Regions from separate parts of the Serratia sp. K1WW1 genome, predicted to be linked through region 1. Evidence: predicted binding sites of a transcription regulator. Region 1 holds the regulator's gene; each other region holds the start of a gene.

The links. Region 1 encodes sigma-54, which starts transcription at its own class of promoters, with help from an activator protein. Its sites were predicted from a motif close to GTTGGCACANNTTTCGCTNT; they were not measured.
Region 2: glnA (glutamate--ammonia ligase) is a predicted target of sigma-54. The motif match lies at 2,029-2,048, and genes of this name have one in related genera.
Region 3: hypA (hydrogenase maturation nickel metallochaperone HypA) is a predicted target of sigma-54. The motif match lies at 1,632-1,651, and genes of this name have one in related genera.
Region 4: glnK (P-II family nitrogen regulator) is a predicted target of sigma-54. The motif match lies at 2,350-2,369, and genes of this name have one in related genera.

What each region holds. Positions count from the first base shown of each region.
Region 1 is NZ_CM147697.1:676,612-681,079, reverse strand. It holds gene lptC (LPS export ABC transporter periplasmic protein LptC) at 1-315, shown strand, start outside; gene lptA (lipopolysaccharide ABC transporter substrate-binding protein LptA) at 284-823, shown strand; gene lptB (LPS export ABC transporter ATP-binding protein) at 830-1,555, shown strand; gene rpoN (RNA polymerase factor sigma-54) at 1,607-3,043, shown strand; gene hpf (ribosome hibernation promoting factor) at 3,067-3,354, shown strand; gene ptsN (PTS IIA-like nitrogen regulatory protein PtsN) at 3,560-4,021, shown strand; gene rapZ (RNase adapter RapZ) at 4,151-4,468, shown strand, end outside.
Region 2 is NZ_CM147697.1:5,936,914-5,941,381, reverse strand. It holds gene glnL (nitrogen regulation protein NR(II)) at 1-331, opposite strand, end outside; gene glnA (glutamate--ammonia ligase) at 540-1,949, opposite strand; gene typA (ribosome-dependent GTPase TypA) at 2,320-4,143, shown strand; gene yihX (glucose-1-phosphatase) at 4,309-4,468, shown strand, end outside.
Region 3 is NZ_CM147697.1:3,690,387-3,694,854, forward strand. It holds gene flhA (formate hydrogenlyase transcriptional activator FlhA) at 1-796, opposite strand, end outside; gene hybG (hydrogenase maturation factor HybG) at 936-1,229, opposite strand; gene hypA (hydrogenase maturation nickel metallochaperone HypA) at 1,245-1,589, opposite strand; gene hydN (electron transport protein HydN) at 2,347-2,889, shown strand; gene ACX9GU_RS16720 (4Fe-4S dicluster domain-containing protein) at 2,921-3,541, shown strand; gene hyfB (hydrogenase 4 subunit B) at 3,544-4,468, shown strand, end outside.
Region 4 is NZ_CM147697.1:4,515,990-4,520,457, forward strand. It holds gene tesB (acyl-CoA thioesterase II) at 1-582, shown strand, start outside; gene amtB (ammonium transporter AmtB) at 636-1,922, opposite strand; gene glnK (P-II family nitrogen regulator) at 1,960-2,298, opposite strand; gene ACX9GU_RS20510 (SmdB family multidrug efflux ABC transporter permease/ATP-binding protein) at 2,572-4,350, opposite strand; gene ACX9GU_RS20515 (SmdA family multidrug ABC transporter permease/ATP-binding protein) at 4,343-4,468, opposite strand, start outside.

The DNA of each region.
Region 1 (4,468 bases):
GAGCATGCCGTGGCCACCTGGTCAATACGCGCCGATCGCGCCAAGCTGACCAAAAACCGCATGCTGTATCTGTACGGCCACGTGGAGGTGAACAGTTTGACAACCACCTCACAGCTGGAAAAAATTAAAACCGATAATGCCCAGATTAATCTGGTCACCCAGGACGTTTCTTCCGATGATGAAGTCACCCTGTTCGGCACGAATTTCACCTCTAACGGCATGAAAATGCGTGGCAATCTGCGGAACAAAACCGCTGAGCTGATTGATAAGGTCAAGACCAACTATGAAATTCAGAACCCAAAGCCAACTCCGTAATCTGTTGATCGTCAGCCTCGTTTTGACCGCCAGCTCCCCCGCATTGGCGTTGAAATCCGACTCTGACCAACCGGTAAGTATCGACTCGCTGAAACAGTCGCTGGATATGCAGAGCAACGTCAGCACCTTTACCGACAACGTGGTGATCAAGCAGGGCACCATCGAGATCAAGGCCGACAAGGTCGTGGTCACGCGCCCGGGTGGCGATCAGAATAAAACCTATATTGAAGCGTTCGGCAATCCGGTAACCTTCTACCAGATGCAGGACAACGGCAAGCCGGTGAAAGGCCATGCGCAGAAAGTTCGTTACGACGTCGCGCCGCAGCTGATCACCCTCACCGGCAACGCCTATCTGGAACAGCTCGATAGCAACGTGAAGGGCGACCGTATTACCTATCTGGTGCCACAGCAGCAGATGCAGGCGTTCAGCGATAAAGGCAAACGCGTGACCACGGTTCTGGTGCCATCACAGTTGCAAGACAAAAACGGTCAAAAGAAGAGTAACTAATTACTTATGGCAACACTCATCGCAGAAAACCTGGCGAAAGCCTACAAAGGCCGCAAAGTCGTTGAAGACGTGAGCCTGAAAGTGAAATCTGGCGAGATCGTCGGCCTGCTGGGGCCAAACGGTGCCGGTAAGACCACCACTTTCTACATGGTGGTCGGCATCGTTCAGCGCGACGCCGGGCGCATCGTGATCGATGACGAAGATATCAGTATCCTGCCGCTGCACGCCCGCGCACGCCGCGGTATCGGCTACCTGCCGCAGGAAGCCTCTATCTTCCGCCGCCTGAGTGTTTACGACAACCTGATGGCGGTGCTGGAGATCCGTAACGATCTCACCAGTGAGCAGCGCAACGATCGGGCTATCGAGCTGCTGGAAGAGTTTCATATCTCCCACCTGCGTGACAACCTGGGCCAATCGCTTTCCGGTGGTGAACGCCGCCGCGTGGAGATTGCCCGTGCGTTGGCCGCCAACCCGAAATTTATCCTGCTGGATGAACCTTTCGCCGGGGTTGACCCGATTTCCGTTATCGATATCAAGAAAATCATCGAGCACCTGCGCGACAGCGGCCTTGGCGTGCTGATCACCGATCATAACGTGCGCGAGACGCTGGACGTGTGCGAACGTGCCTATATCGTCAGCCAGGGCAAACTGATTGCCCACGGCACGCCGGACGCCATCCTGGCCGATGAGCAGGTGAAACGCGTTTATCTGGGCGAAGAGTTCCGCCTGTAGGTTCCAGCGGCAGGCCCAACAGGCCGCCGTTAACGGAAGTAGCAGAAGATTATGAAGCAAGGTTTGCAACTCAGGCTCAGCCAGCAACTGGCCATGACCCCCCAACTTCAGCAGGCGATCCGCCTGTTGCAGCTGTCCACGCTTGAGCTCCAGCAGGAGATCCAACTGGCGCTAGAGAGCAACCCGCTGCTTGAACAGACCGAAGACCAGCACGAAGAGATAGACACCAAAGAAAGCGTCGAGACCGAAGGGCTAGACACCCGCGAAGCGCTGGAACAGAAGGACATGCCCGAAGAGCTGCCTCTGGATGCCACCTGGGATGAGATCTATACCGCGGGCACCCCTTCCGGCACCGGTACCGACTATGGCGATGACGAACTGCCGGTCTATCAGGGCGAAACCACGCAAACGCTGCAGGACTACCTGATGTGGCAAGTGGATCTGACGCCGTTCTCTGACACCGATGCTGCCATCGCCACCTCGATCGTCGACGCTGTCGATGACACCGGCTATCTCACCGTACCGCTGGAAGACATTCTGGAGAGTATGGGTGACGATAATGTGACGATGGACGAGGTCGAAGCGGTATTGAAGCGCGTACAGCGTTTTGATCCGGTCGGCGTCGCGGCGCGCGATCTGCGTGACTGCCTGTTGATCCAGCTTTCCCAGTACGCCAAAGACACGCCCTATCTGGCGGAAGCCCGCCTGATCGTCAGCGAGCATCTGGATTTGCTGGCCAACCACGACTTTCGCAGCCTGATGCGAACAACTCGCTTAAAAGAAGATACACTGAAAGAAGCGATGGTGTTGATCCACTCGCTCGATCCGCGCCCTGGGCAGTCGATCAATACCGGTGAATCCGAGTATGTCATCCCGGACGTGCTGGTGCGCAAGGTGCAGGACAAGTGGGTGGTAGAGCTTAATGCAGACAGCATCCCACGGCTGAAAATCAACCAGCAATATGCGGCACTGGGCAACACGGTGCGCAACGATGCCGACGGCCAGTATATCCGCAGCAATTTGCAGGAAGCGAAGTGGCTGATCAAGAGCCTGGAAAGCCGCAACGACACGCTGCTCAAGGTGACCCGCTGTATTGTCGAACAGCAGGAGGCGTTCTTTGAACAGGGTGCAGAATTTATGAAGCCCATGGTGCTGGCGGATATCGCCCAGGCCGTGGAAATGCATGAATCGACAATCTCACGCGTGACGACGCAGAAGTTCCTGCACAGCCCGCGTGGTATTTTCGAATTGAAGTATTTCTTCTCCAGCCATGTGAATACCGACAGCGGTGGCGAAGCCTCCTCTACGGCGATCCGGGCGTTAGTGAAGAAATTGATCGCGGCGGAAAACCCTGCCAAACCGCTTAGCGACAGCAAGCTGACCACCATGCTTTCCGATCAGGGGATCATGGTGGCGCGGCGCACCGTTGCCAAGTACCGAGAGTCTTTGTCCATCCCGCCGTCCAACCAGCGTAAACAGTTGGTTTGACCTCTATAGAGAAGGAAGACATTATGCAGCTCAACATTACCGGACACCACGTCGAAGTCACCGAACCCATGCGTGAGTTCGTCAACACCAAGTTTGCCAAACTCGAGCAGTATTTTGACCGCATTAACCAGGTATATGTCGTACTCAGTGTGGAAAAAGTGCAGCAGATTGCGGAAGCAACGGTGCATGTGAATGGGGGCGAGTTGCACGCCACCTCGGAAAAAGAAGATATGTATGCCGCAATTGACTGCCTGATCGACAAACTGGCGCGTCAATTGAACAAACATAAAGACAAACTAAAGCAACACTGACATTCTGGGCCGTTATGCGATGCGTAATGGCCCACATCGTAGTCGCATTGGCTACACGGCAACCCTCGGCGCAGCACCTGTATAGGTATGCGCCGATCAGCCATCAGGGTTAAACAGGCGAAAAACCGTTTGATGAAGGTTCCCAATGCAGGCCCATCGCGGGCAGGCAAGAAAGCGACAGGACACGGTTTTAAGTGAAGATGAGATGAACAACGAAATAATGCAATTAAGCTCGGTGTTAAACATCGAGTGCACCAGAAGCTCGGTACACTGCACCAGCAAGAAACGGGCTTTGGAAATTATCAGCGAGCTGGCGGCCAAGCAGCTTAACCTACCTTCGCAGGTGGTGTTTGACGCAGTACTCACCCGGGAACGTATGGGCAGTACCGGTATCGGCAACGGTATCGCGATCCCACACGGCAAACTGGAAGAGGACACATTGCGGGCCGTTGGCGTGTTTATCCGCCTTGAGCAACCTATCGCCTTTGATGCCATTGATAATCAACCGGTCGATCTGCTGTTCGCCTTGCTGGTACCGGCCGATCAATGTAAAACTCATTTGCATACGCTGTCGCTGGTCGCCAAACGGCTGGCCGACAAAACCGTGTGCCGCCGCCTGCGCGCAGCGCTGAGCGACGAAGAGCTGTATCAGATCATCACCGAGTAACCAGCGGCTGGCGTGACTTTCCGCCATGAAAACGCTACTGTTTTACTTACGATATATCCGGGCCGTGGCCCGGATAATAGATCCTAACGGTGGCGATGAGCGCCATTGAGATGCCAGGGGAGTTACCACATGGTGCTGATGATTGTCAGCGGCCGTTCCGGTTCGGGGAAATCCGTCGCCTTGCGGGCGTTGGAAGACATGGGTTTTTACTGCGTTGATAACCTGCCCGTGGTGTTGTTGCCACAGCTGGCCCAGACGCTGGCCGAACGTAATAGCTCCGCTGCGGTAAGCATCGACGTCCGTAACATGCCGGAATCGCCGGAAGTGTTTGAATATGCCATGACCCAGCTGCCGGAGAGCTTCACGCCGCAACTGCTGTTCCTTGATGCCGATCGCAACACCCTGATCCGCCGCTACAGCGACACCCGTCGCCTGCATCCTCTCTCT
Region 2 (4,468 bases), 720 kb from region 1:
TTGGGGCCAGCTCAAGCAGAATAAAGCCTTCTGGCAGCGCCTGAGCGGTCAGGGAGAGGATATGGGCACGGCTGTCGACCACCAGGGTCACTTCATTATCGGTAAAGCCCTGGCCAGCATGTAGGCTCTCGCGCATCAGATCGATATTCAGCGAAAAATAGCCAAGTAAATCGGGCAGCGGTGTACCGAAAAGTTTACGAGAACTCTGTGCCAGCAGCTGTTGTGCCGCCGGGTTGGCGTAGTGGATCGCCAGTGTGTCATCCAACAGCAAAATGCTGTTGATGAGAGAATTGAGGATCTGCCCAGCATCGGGCAGCTTGCCGGTTGCCATACAGCAGTCTCCTGCACCTTTTTAGTGCATCCATCCTACTCCATCCGCAACCATCACGGTATGAAATAGTTTTGCAGAACATACGGTGGAGAAAAAAGCCCATCCGAAGATGGGCTAAAAGTTTCCACGGCAACAAAAAAACGGCTTAGATAAATAGCGAGCGATGCGCCATCCGTAGACAGCGCGGGTATGGCTTAAACGCTATGACTTAAACGCTGTAATACAGCTCGAACTCAACTGGGTGTGGCGTCATGCGCACGCGATCCATCTCTTCTTTACGCAGTTCGATGTAGGCATCGATCGCGTCGTCGGTGAATACGCCACCGCGGGTCAGGAATTCACGGTCTTCGTTCAGTGCGGCCATTGCTTCATCCAGTGAGCCAGCCACTTTTGGAATTTCAGCTTCTTCTTCCGGCGGCAGGTCATACAGGTTTTTATCCATGGCATCGCCAGGGTGGATCTTGTTGATCACGCCGTCCAGGCCAGCCATCAGCAGTGCGGCGAAACACAGGTATGGGTTAGCCGCTGGGTCCGGGAAGCGAGCTTCGATACGGCGCGCTTTCGGGCTGGCAACCACTGGGATACGGATAGACGCAGAGCGGTTACGGGCAGAGTAAGCCAGCATAACCGGCGCTTCGTAGCCTGGGACCAGACGCTTGTATGAGTTGGTGGTCGGGTTGGCCAGGGCGTTGATCGCTTTAGCGTGTTTGATGATGCCGCCAATGTAGAACAGTGCCATTTCAGACAGGCCGCCGTACTTGTCGCCAGCGAACAGGTTGGTACCGTTCTTGGACAGTGACATGTGGCAGTGCATACCTGAGCCGTTATCGCCGAACATCGGTTTTGGCATGAAGGTCGCGGTTTTGCCAAATGCGTGAGCCACGTTGTGAACCACGTATTTGTAGATTTGGATTTCGTCGGCTTTCTTGGTCATGGTGTTGAAGCGGGTAGCCACTTCGTTCTGACCTGCGGTTGCCACTTCGTGGTGGTGAGCTTCAACCACCAGGCCCATTTCTTCCATGGTCAGACACATGGTAGAACGGATGTCCTGTGAAGAGTCGACCGGTGGCACTGGGAAGTAACCGCCTTTGACCGCTGGACGGTGGCCTTTGTTGCCGCCTTCGAGTTTGGTGCTGGAGTTCCAGGCACCTTCGATATCATCAATAGCAACCATAGAACCACGGATGCTGCTACCGAAACGAATGTCGTCAAACAGGAAGAACTCTGGTTCTGGCCCGAACAGCACGGTATCGGCGATGCCGGAAGAGCGCAGGAAGTCTTCAGCACGCTTGGAGATTGAGCGTGGGTCACGATCGTAGCCCTGCATGGTGCCTGGCTCGAGGATGTCACAACGAATGATCAGGGTAGATTCTTCGAAGAACGGATCCAGAACCGCCGTGCTGGCGTCTGGCATCAGGACCATGTCAGATTCGTTGATGCCCTTCCAACCACCGATTGAGGAGCCGTCAAACATTTTACCTTCTTCGAAGAAGTCGGCATTTACCTGATGAGCAGGGATGGTAACGTGTTGCTCTTTACCCTTGGTGTCAGTGAAACGCAGGTCTACGAATTTCACTTCATGCTCATTCAGCATCGTCAAAACGTGTTCAGCGGACATACTTAACTCTCCCGGATTTATCGTTGTCATCGTCGTGGAACGAATCTGTGTAACTGGCCTGTTTTGCCTTGTATAGACTAAAGCGAAAACTGTGCCAACTTTTAAAAAGCGAAAAAATCGCCGGTTTGTGCGGGTTTTGCTCATTGCCAGTATGCACCATTAGCGATGCAATGCACTATGGTGGTGCAAATAACCTGGGGTAGGGCACTGGAATGGTGCAAAACATCATCGATTGCTGCTTTTTGCACCGTGAAAGGGATCACAAACTAGCCTGTACACAGTTGTTTATAAGAGAGTGTTGTGATCTTGTTTAGTACCTCGCTTAATACGTGTACAATAGCGCGCTATTTCTAATGCCTGAGGCAAAGCTGTGATCGAAAATTTGCGTAACATCGCCATTATTGCCCACGTTGACCATGGTAAGACCACCCTGGTTGACAAGTTGCTGCAACAATCCGGTACTTTCGGAGAGCGTTCAGAAGCGACAGAACGCGTAATGGACTCCAACGATTTGGAGAAAGAGCGTGGGATTACCATCCTCGCAAAAAACACCGCCATTAATTGGAAAGACTACCGCATCAACATCGTGGATACCCCAGGACACGCCGACTTCGGCGGCGAGGTAGAGCGCGTGATGTCAATGGTCGACTCGGTGCTGCTGGTTGTGGATGCAATGGATGGCCCAATGCCGCAAACCCGTTTCGTGACCAAGAAAGCGTTTGCTAATGGTCTGAAGCCGATCGTGGTAATCAACAAGGTTGACCGCCCTGGCGCGCGTCCTGACTGGGTTGTGGATCAGGTCTTCGACCTGTTCGTTAACCTGGACGCCACCGATGAACAGCTCGACTTCCCAATCATCTATGCATCCGCATTGATGGGTATCGCTGGTCTTGACCATAACGATATGTCCGAAGACATGACTCCGCTGTACCAGGCGATTGTCGATCACGTCTCTGCGCCGCAGGTTGAGCTGGAAGCACCTTTCCAGATGCAGATCTCGCAGCTGGACTACAACAACTACGTGGGCGTTATCGGCATCGGCCGTATCAAGCGTGGTAAAGTCAAGCCTAACCAGCAGATCACCCTGATCGACAGCGAAGGCAAAACCCGTAACGGTAAAATCGGTAAAGTGCTGACCCATATGGGTCTGGAACGTATCGAAGCCACCGTTGCCGAAGCGGGCGACATCGTTGCCATCACCGGCCTGGGCGAGCTGAACATCTCTGACACCATTTGTGATGTGAACGCGGTTGAAGCGTTGCCAGCACTGTCGGTTGATGAACCTACCGTAAGCATGTTCTTTAACGTCAATACCTCACCGTTCTGTGGTAAAGAAGGCAAGTTCGTGACTTCACGCCAAATCCTTGAGCGTCTGAACAAGGAACTGGTACACAACGTGGCGTTGCGCGTTGAAGAAACCGAAGATGCTGACGCATTCCGTGTTTCAGGCCGTGGTGAGCTTCACCTGTCGGTTCTGATCGAAAACATGCGTCGTGAAGGTTTTGAACTGGCGGTTTCCCGTCCGAAAGTTATCTTCCGCGAAATCGATGGCCGCAAGCAAGAGCCGTTCGAGAACGTGACGCTGGACATCGAAGAACAGCACCAGGGTTCTGTGATGCAGGCGATGGGTGAGCGTAAAGCTGACCTGAAAAACATGGATCCAGATGGCAAGGGCCGTGTGCGTCTTGACTACGTGATCCCAAGCCGTGGCCTGATCGGTTTCCGTAACGAATTCATGACCATGACTTCTGGTACCGGTCTGCTGTACTCCACCTTCAGCCACTACGACGATGTGCGTCCGGGCGAAGTGGGCCAGCGTCAGAACGGCGTGCTGATCTCTAACGGCCAGGGCAAAGCGGTAGCGTTCGCTCTGTACGGCCTGCAAGATCGCGGCAAGCTGTTCCTGGGCCACGGTGCTGAAGTGTATGAAGGCCAGATCATCGGTATCCACTCACGTTCTAACGACCTGACCGTGAACTGCCTGACCGGTAAGAAACTGACCAACATGCGCGCATCGGGTACCGATGAAGCGACTACCCTGGTTCCGGCCATCAAAATGTCTCTGGAGCAAGCTCTGGAATTCATCGATGATGACGAACTGGTAGAAGTGACGCCAATCTCGATCCGTATCCGTAAGCGTCACCTGACGGAAAACGATCGTAAGCGTGCCAACCGCGGTCCTAAAGAAGCTTAATTCGCCGATTTAATCCGCAATACTTAGGGCGTGTCACAGCGCCCTGAGTTTTTTCCTCTGTCTTTCCCCCTTTCTGCGGCGCGCCATGCGCTTTTCACACTGCTCCCTGTTCAGCCTTAACTTTTCCCGTTACAGTGAAATCTCACTGGCCCATGGGAGAGGACTATGCTGTATATCTTTGATTTAGGTAATGTGATTGTCGATATCGATTTCAAACGTGTACTGGGCGTGTGGAGCAACCTGAGCGGCACACCGCTGGCGACGTTGTCCGAACGTTTTAGCATGGGTGAAGTATTCCAACAGCACGAGCGCGGCGAGATTAGCG
Region 3 (4,468 bases), 3.0 Mb from region 1:
CGCTGCGCATCACCCGTTCGGTTAAGGTGCCTGCCAATGCCACGTTGTACTGCTGACGTTCGGCAGTATTGTTGTTCAGATAGTGGGTGGAGTAGATGGTGAGCTGCTCGGCGTGGTTACTGCGTAATACGATGCTGATGGCATCACTGTTGAAAAAGTGGTGAATTTTCTCCGAGATCTCCCCCATGACATCATCCAGATCCAGCTTTGACAGCACCGCATTGGTGACATCCACCAAGATGCGATAGTCATCCAGCTCATGACGCAACTGGTGCTGTTGCCGTTGCGCGTTTTCCAACAAAACGATCTGCTGCGTGGCCAGCGCCACCACTTCCATCAGCGTTTGCAACTGCACCAGGCTGGCATCGCTGAACGGCTCGCTTCCGCTACGCAGTAATTCACAGCCACCGAGCGGCCGCCCACCCGCATGTAGCGGCATCAAACAGTATTGGTTGAAGGGAGGATGCAACTTCAGGGCGCGGATTTGCGGATAGCGATCGTGCAGCTCATCGGCCTGCCAGCGCTGGGGTAACGAGCTGTGTTGAAAGCGGCTGACCGGACCATTCGCCAGCAGCGTTTCGTCCTGATAATTTACCGGCTGCTGCGCTTGATCCAGCCCGTGAAAACTCACCCGTTCACTGTGCGGATCAAATAGGACCAACGCGACGCTGTCGGCCAATTGCATGCGCTGCAATACCTGACGCAATTGCAGTAACAGATCGATGAAATTATGCTGCCCGAGCAGCATGCGCGTAATTTCGAGCAGGTCTTGTTGTTCTAAGCGTACAGTCGACATGGTTTATCACTTGTCTGAGTCACGAAGATTATTGCCAGCGAACATCCTCACAAAGAGTAAGGTTTGTTAATGGTAATTTCTCCCGACCGGATCAACAAAACACCGCAACAGGAATATCATTTGCCGGGGATAGCACAATTTATCGCCGCTCCTGGTCGCCTTCGCCTGCCAAGAACAGCGCGACGTCCTGCTCCACTTCCCCCATTGCTTGCAGTGCCGACAAGGTTTCCTGCGCTTCTTGCTCATCCAGGCGGCTCATGGCAAAGCCAACATGGATCAACACCCAGCTACCGATTAGCGCTTCTGGCGGTTCATCGTCCTGGCACACCAGGGCAATATTCACTTCTCGTTGCACACCACAGACGTCGACCCAGGCGTGCTGGGGTTGGTTTGCGTCCAGCGCCACAACCTTACCGGGAATGCCTATACACATGCCTTTTCCTCTTGGTTATTCAATTTCCAGGCGCTTGAGTTGCAAGCCATCATCGGCCTGCACCCGCAGGTTGCGCCCGCCGCATTGCGGGCAGACCAAGATCTGGGGAACCAGCAGTTGCACATCCGCCCGGCAGTCGTGACACCAGCACTGTGCCTGTTGTTCGAGCAGATGCAGCTCGCAGCCTTCGGCTAAGGTGCCGCGACAAACCATGTCGAAGCAGAACCGCAGCGACTCCGCCTCCACGCAGGAAAATGCGCCGATCTCAAACCAGACGGCGGTAATGCGCCGGGCATGATTTTGCCGGGCGTGTTGCTGCATGATTTCCATCGCATGATGGCACAGGGTTATTTCATGCATCTGGGCTCCGTTGTTCGGCGATTATTAACCGATGCTTCAGCTAGTGCAATTACGGTGCCAAGGTGATCCCATGGCCCCTCACCCTAACCCTCTCCCACAGGGAGAGGGGACCGATCGAGTTAGGCTGAAAGTATCGTGATCCTTCATAAGCACCGGCTGATTCACCTTGGTTAAAGGGGCGATCGAGGTTACTGATATGACAGCCCTTCTCCCCAAGGAAAGGGGACCGATCGAGTTAGGCTGAAAGTGTCGTGATCCTTCATAAGCACCGGCTGATTCACCTTGGTTAAAGGGGCGATCGAGGTTACTAATATGACAGCCCTTCTCCCCAAGGAAAGGGGACCGATCGAGTTAGGCTGAAAGTGTCGTGATCCTTCATAAGCGCTGACTGACTCACCTTGGTTAAAGGGGGCGATCGAGATTGCTGATATGACAGCCCTTCTCCCAACAGAGTAGGGGCTATCAGCTCCCTCTCCCTGTGGGAGAGGGTTGGGGTGAGGGGCAAACCGTCATTTTTGCTACCGATTTCGACAAAAATGACGAAGTGACGACGCCAACCCAGTCGGAACGTGACGAATATCCCCTCCCGCTTCGTCGTTTATGCCCATCCGCCGTTCATGCGCGGCATATAAAATCCCAACCACCTGTTTTATATCCATTTATTACGCTTGGCACGTTTTGTGTATAGCTAACGGCAGCACAGACTCTAAGGCTCGCCGCCTGGAGTTTAACGATGGAAGGTAATCAGGAGTGACTGATGAACAGGTTTATCATGGCCGATCCGCAAAAATGCATCGGCTGCCGTACTTGTGAGATCGCCTGCGTAGTGGCCCATAGCCAAAACCAGGATGTCTCGGCACTGGATGCCGCCAACTTCACGCCTCGCCTGCATCTGCTGAAAGGCGGCAATGTCAGCACCGTGGTGCTGTGTCGTCAATGTGATGATGCCCCCTGCGCCAGCGTTTGTCCCAACGGGGCCATCAGCCAGAGCGACGGCATGGTCAAGGTCACGCAGGAGCGTTGCATCGGCTGTAAAGCCTGCGTCATGGCTTGCCCATACGGAGTGATGGAAGTGATCACCCGCCCGGTGGCCCATCAGGGTAATGCCTTGATGTTCCCCGCCGCCGAGAAAGCGGAAGCGCACAAGTGCGATCTCTGCACCGGACGTGCCAATGGCCCGGCCTGTATGGAATTTTGCCCCACCGATGCGTTGCTCTGTGTAGACCAACAGCTGCTGCAAAAAATGAACGCAGAAAAACGCCGCCGCGCCGCCCTCAACCCACTGTCGTTGGCGATGTAAGCATGAACCGCTTTCTGTCGGAGGAACGGCCATGAACCGCTTTGTTATTGCGGAGCCTCAACACTGTATCGGATGCAATACCTGCATGGCTGCCTGTACCGAGGTGCATAAGGCCGAAGGGCTTCAGTCGCATCCCAGGCTGACGGTGACGCGCGTCGGAGAGCAAACGGCACCGATGCTTTGCCGCCAATGTGAAGATGCCCCTTGCGCGCGCGTTTGCCCGGTCAACGCCATCACGCACGGCGAGCACGCCATCGAACTGAACGAGACCCTGTGCATTGGCTGCAAGCTGTGTGGCCTGGCCTGCCCGTTCGGTGCAATCACGCCTGCGGGCAGCGGACCAGTCAATATCCCGTCGATGTTTGAGCAGTACGTCCCGGCAGAACTGCTGCCCGACGTGCCAACCAGCCCCGCAAGCCAATCGCCCTATCTGTCCTGGAATGCCGGGATCAAAACGGTGGCGGTGAAGTGCGATCTCTGCGCGTTCCTCGCCGATGGGCCGGAATGCGTGCGCATCTGCCCAACCAATGCCTTGCATATCGTCGATGAGCAGCAGCTTGAGCAGGAAGCGCAGGCCCGACGTTTGGCGCGAGCCGGCCAGGTCGCGATCGGCTGGCCATCCTCTCCTTCTCTCGTCAGGGGGCAGAAATAAACATGGACTCTCTCACTCTACTGCTGTGGGCTTTGGTGATTTATGTCGCCGGTGGCGTGTTATCACTACTGCTGTTTCGCCGGGAGCGCCTCGCCATTTTGCTGGCAGGCATCAGCGCGATGATCGGCGGCCTGTTAGGGCTATGCAGCGCCGTTCCCGTCCTGTTAAGCGGGCAAACCCTCACCTTCTCCACCCCTGGCCTGTTCTCGTTTGCCGCCTTTGTGGTGCGCATGGACTCGCTGGCGGCCTTTATGCTGGTGGTGATTTCGCTGCTGGTCACCGTTTGTGCGTTGTATTCCATCGCCTATGTGCAGGAGTATCGCGGCAAAGGCGCCGCGAGCATGGGGTTCTTTATGAACCTGTTTATCGCCTCGATGGTCGGGCTGGTGGTCATGGATAACGCCTTCTACTTCATTATCCTGTTCGAAATGATGTCGCTGGCCTCCTGGTTCCTGGTGATCGCCGATCAGGATGACGAATCCATCAGCGCCGGTTTGCTGTACTTCTTTATCGCCCACGCCGGTTCGGTGCTGATCATGATCGCCTTCTTCCTGATGTGGCGGCAGAGCGGCAGCCTGGACTTTGACTCCTTCCGCACTCTGTCGCTTTCCCCTTGGATGGCTTCGGTAGTTTTCCTGCTGGCCTTCTTTGGTTTCGGGGCCAAGGCGGGCATGCTGCCGCTGCACAGTTGGTTACCGCGCGCCCACCCGGCGGCCCCTTCTCATGCTTCAGCGCTGATGTCCGGCGTGATGGTGAAGATCGGCATCTTCGGCATCATCAAGGTCGGGATCGATCTGCTGGGTGCCACCGAAATGTGGTGGGGCATCGTGGTGCTGGCCTTCGGCGCAGTGTCTGCGGTGTTGGGAGTGCTGTATGCGTTGGCCGAGCACGATATCAAACGCCTGCTGGCCTGGCACACGGTTGAGA
Region 4 (4,468 bases), 2.1 Mb from region 1:
ATTCAAAATGGCAAACCCATTTTCTACATGACGGCCTCTTTCCAAAGCCCCGAGCAAGGTTTTGAACATCAAAACACCATGCCGGATGTCCCACCGCCGGAAGGATTGATGTCGGAGTCAGAAATTGCACAAAAGCTGTCGCATATGCTGCCGGAAAAGGTGCGCGACAAGTTCATTGGCCCGAAGCCGATCGAAATGCGCCCGGTGAAATTCCACAACCCGTTGAAGGGCAGCGTGGAAGAACCTTATCGCCATGTCTGGTTCCGCGCCAATGGCACCATGCCGGACGACCTGCGGATCCATCAGTATCTGCTTGGCTACGCCTCTGACTTTCACTTCCTGCTGACGGCGCTACAGCCGCATGGCGTCGGTTTCCTCGAGCCGGGAATGCAGGTGGCGACCATTGACCATTCCATGTGGTTCCACCGTCCGTTCCGCATGGACGATTGGCTGCTGTATGCGGTAGAAAGCACCTCAGCCTCCGGTGCCCGTGGCTTTGTGCGCGGCCAGTTCTACACCCGCGACGGTGTGCTGGTAGCGACGACGGTGCAAGAAGGCGTGATCCGCAAGCGCGATATTTAAATGAAAAAGGGGCGATGTTTCCATCCCCCCCTCAGGGTTTAATTCAACATATTTTACTGGTTGTAAGCATTCTCGCCGTGGCTGTTTACATCCAGGCCTTCGCGTTCCTGCTCTTCCGGTACGCGCAGCCCCACCACGGCCCCGGCGACCTTAAAGGCGATAAACGCGGCCACGCTTGACCACACCAGCGTCACAACAACGCTCAACAACTGGATCCACACCTGATGTCCCATGGTGACGCCAGCGGCGTAGCCCGTTCCGCCCAGTGATGAGGCAGTAAAGACGCCGGTCAACAGACAGCCAACGATACCGCACACCCCGTGCACACCAAACACATCGCAGGTGTCGTCAACTTTCAGCCATTTCTTCAGCGTAACCACACCCCACAGCCCCGCGACACCGCCTACCAGGCCAATAATCAGCGCACCACCTACCCCCACGGTACCCGCCGCTGGCGTAATCGCAACCAGACCCGCGATACAGCCCGAGCAGGCTCCCAGCAGAGAAGGTTTACCGCGCACGACCCACTCGGCAAAGGTCCAGGAGAGGATTGCACCGGCAGTGGCTATTACCGTGTTGAGGAACGCCAGCGCCGCAATACCGTTGGCCGCACTGGCCGAGCCGGCATTGAAGCCAAACCAGCCGATATACAGGATCGAGGCTCCGGTAAATACCATCGGCAGGTTGTGTGGCTTGAAGGCCTCTTTGCCATAGCCGGCACGTTTACCCAACAGATAGGCCCCTACCAGACCAGCGCTCGCGGCGTTGATATGCACCACGGTACCGCCCGCAAAGTCCAACGCGCCGTCGGCTGCCAGGAAACCACCGCCCCAAACCATATGCGCAATCGGCAGGTAGGAAATCGTGAACCAGATGGCAGCAAAAATAACCACCGCAGAGAAGCGGATACGTTCGGCAAAGCCGCCCACCACCAACGCCACGGTAATACAGGCAAAGGAGCACTGGAACGCCACGTGGATCATCTGGCTAAAGGTGCCGGTCAGGCTATCTATCCCGATCCCTTTGAGCATCACCGTCTGGAAGCCACCGAAGAAGGCGTTACCTTCGCTGAACGCCAGGCTGTAGCCGTAAATGACCCACAGCACACAGACCAGGGCAAAGGTGACGGTCACCTGAGTCAACATTGAGAGGACGTTCTTCGAGCGCAGCAGGCCGCCGTAAAACAGTGCCACGCCCGGTAAGGTCATAAACAGCACCAGCGCTGTGCAAATCATCATAAAGGCGTTGTCCGCCTTGTCTGCCACCGCCGGAGCGGCCAGAGCCAAAGAAGGAACCAGGGTTACCAAACTCAGGCCCAACGTGGATAACAGTCTTTTCATTATCAATCCATCCCCATTCAGTTGACTGAGCCTGCGATCACAGAGCCGCTTCGTCGGTTTCGCCGGTACGAATTCGAATCACACGTTGCAATTCGGCAACGAAAATTTTGCCGTCACCGATCTTGCCGGTGTAGGCCGCCTTGCTAATCACATCAACCACTTCATCCAGTTGGTCATCGGCAATAGCGATATCAATTTTGACCTTAGGTAAGAAATTGACGCTGTACTCTGCTCCGCGATAGAGCTCGGCATGACCCTTCTGGCGGCCAAAGCCTTTGACTTCGGTTACGGTCAGCCCCTGAATACCTACAGAGGATAAGGCTTCACGCACGTCCTCTAACTTGAATGGTTTGATCACCACGGTAACCAGCTTCATATTGCCTCTCCACGATTAAGCCCAAAAACTTACCCCCGGTACGAGTCATATAAAGCAAAGGCTGTGCCACAAATTATTTTTTATTTAAATTCAATTAATTATATAGAGACCCCCACAATCAGAGGCCAGCGCTGGACGAAAGCAGAGATCGCCGCCTGGAGATAGCGCACCTTTTTGGTGCATTACGCGTTGGGAAAGTGCAGTAGGAGGGAGTCGAAAAGCGCTATTGCCTGTTGGTGGTGCGGGCTCCTGGAGCGGAGCCCTTGTTTAAGATTATGCGGGCTGAGTTTCGTCGCGCGTCGTAGCAGCCAACTCTTCACCCACCAGCTGTAGCTGATACATCTGGTAGTAGCGGCCCTGCTGTGCCAACAACTGCTGATGGTTCCCCTGCTCCACGGCATGACCGCGATGCAGTACCAGAATAGAGTCGGCATCAACAATGGTTGAAAGGCGGTGGGCGATCACCACCAGCGTCGTCTGCTCGCGGATCAGCCGTAAGGCGCGTTGGATCGCCTGCTCGGTGCCGGAATCTATATTGGCGGTCGCTTCATCCAGGATCAGGATCTGCGGTGCCTGGACCAGCACGCGCGCCAAGGCCAACAACTGCTTCTGTCCTACGGACAGATTATTCCCCTGCTCCCCCAGGCGCGTATGGATGCCCTGTGGGAAGCTACGCACCAGTTCACCCAGTTGCACCGTTTCCAGCGCCTGCCAGACCGCCTCTTCACCGATAGAGCGACCAAGCGTGACGTTCGCCAGCACCGACTCCGCCATCACCACCGGATCTTGCTGCACCATGGCAATGCCTTGGCGCAGGGTACGATGTGAAAGGCTGGACAACGGGCGGCCATCCAGACGAATTTCCCCTTCGCTCAGCGGGTAATAGCCCATCAACAGGTTAGCCAGGGTGCTCTTTCCGCTGCCGGTATGGCCAACCAGGGCAACAAAACCCCGTGACGGCACCTGCAACGAGATATTTTGCAGCACTTTTTTGTCGCTGCGGTAGGCAAAGCTCAGGTCGCTGATATCGATACGGCCACTCGCCAACGGGCGATCGTCACTGCCATAGCTCTGCTGGCTGCGATCCATCAGCTCGAAAATACGTTCACCGGCCACCACGGCCTGCTGCAATATCGATTGTTGGGCGGTCAGCTCAATCAACGGTTCGTTCAAACGACCAAGATAGTTGATGAAGGCATATAGCACCCCCACGCCAATCGCGCCTTCACCGCTGAAGCCAAACAGCATCAACAGGCCACATAGAACCAAGGCAGAGAACAGGCTAAGCAGTGGCCGTAACAGAAAACCATCCAGGCGCAGCGTCTGCATCCGGGCGGTGTAATGCGAGCGGCTGGCCGCACTCATGCGCTCGCCAAAACGGATCTGCTGACGGAACTGCTGGATCACCCCCATGCCGCTGATCACTTCGTTGAAGCCGTCGTTGATATCCGCCAGGTAGCTACGCATCCGCCGCACGATCGGCGTGCTGTAATATTGATAGATCCCCATCACCACCAGCACCGCCGGGAAGATGCAGATCGCTACCAGTGCCATACGCCAGTCCAGGCTGAACATCGCCACCAGCATCGCCCCGATCAGCGCCGCACTTTTCAGTACCGTGGACACCACCATCACATACAGATCTTTGATCACTTCGGTATCGTTGGTTACCCGCGAGATCAATTGCCCGACAGGCTGGGTATCAAACGCGCTCAGCGGTTGACGCAGAGCCGCGTCCATCACGTCGGTGCGCAACCGTTGTACCACCCCAACCGCCACCCGATTAAACAGGATGGCCTGGAAATAGTGCAACGCCGCAGCGAGCAGTTCCAGCAGGATATAAGCTACCGCCAGGGAGCTGACAATCATCAGCGGCAATTGCCCTTTGGCAACGTAGTTATCAATAAAGTAGCCAATCAGTATCGGTCCGGCGACTTCCGCCGCCGCCGCTACCCACAGCATCAATACCGCCCACCCGAGAGGTTTACGATAAGGCGAGCCATAAGCCAGCAAACGTTTCAGCGTTGGCCACATATTTTGTATCTTACTCATCGGCCAAAACCTCCTCGGTGCTATCAGGAGCCTCATCCAACGCCGCTTCCAATTGCTGATAACGATACATGTCGCGATACCAGCCAGGCTCGCTAGCCAATTGCCCATGCTGCCCACG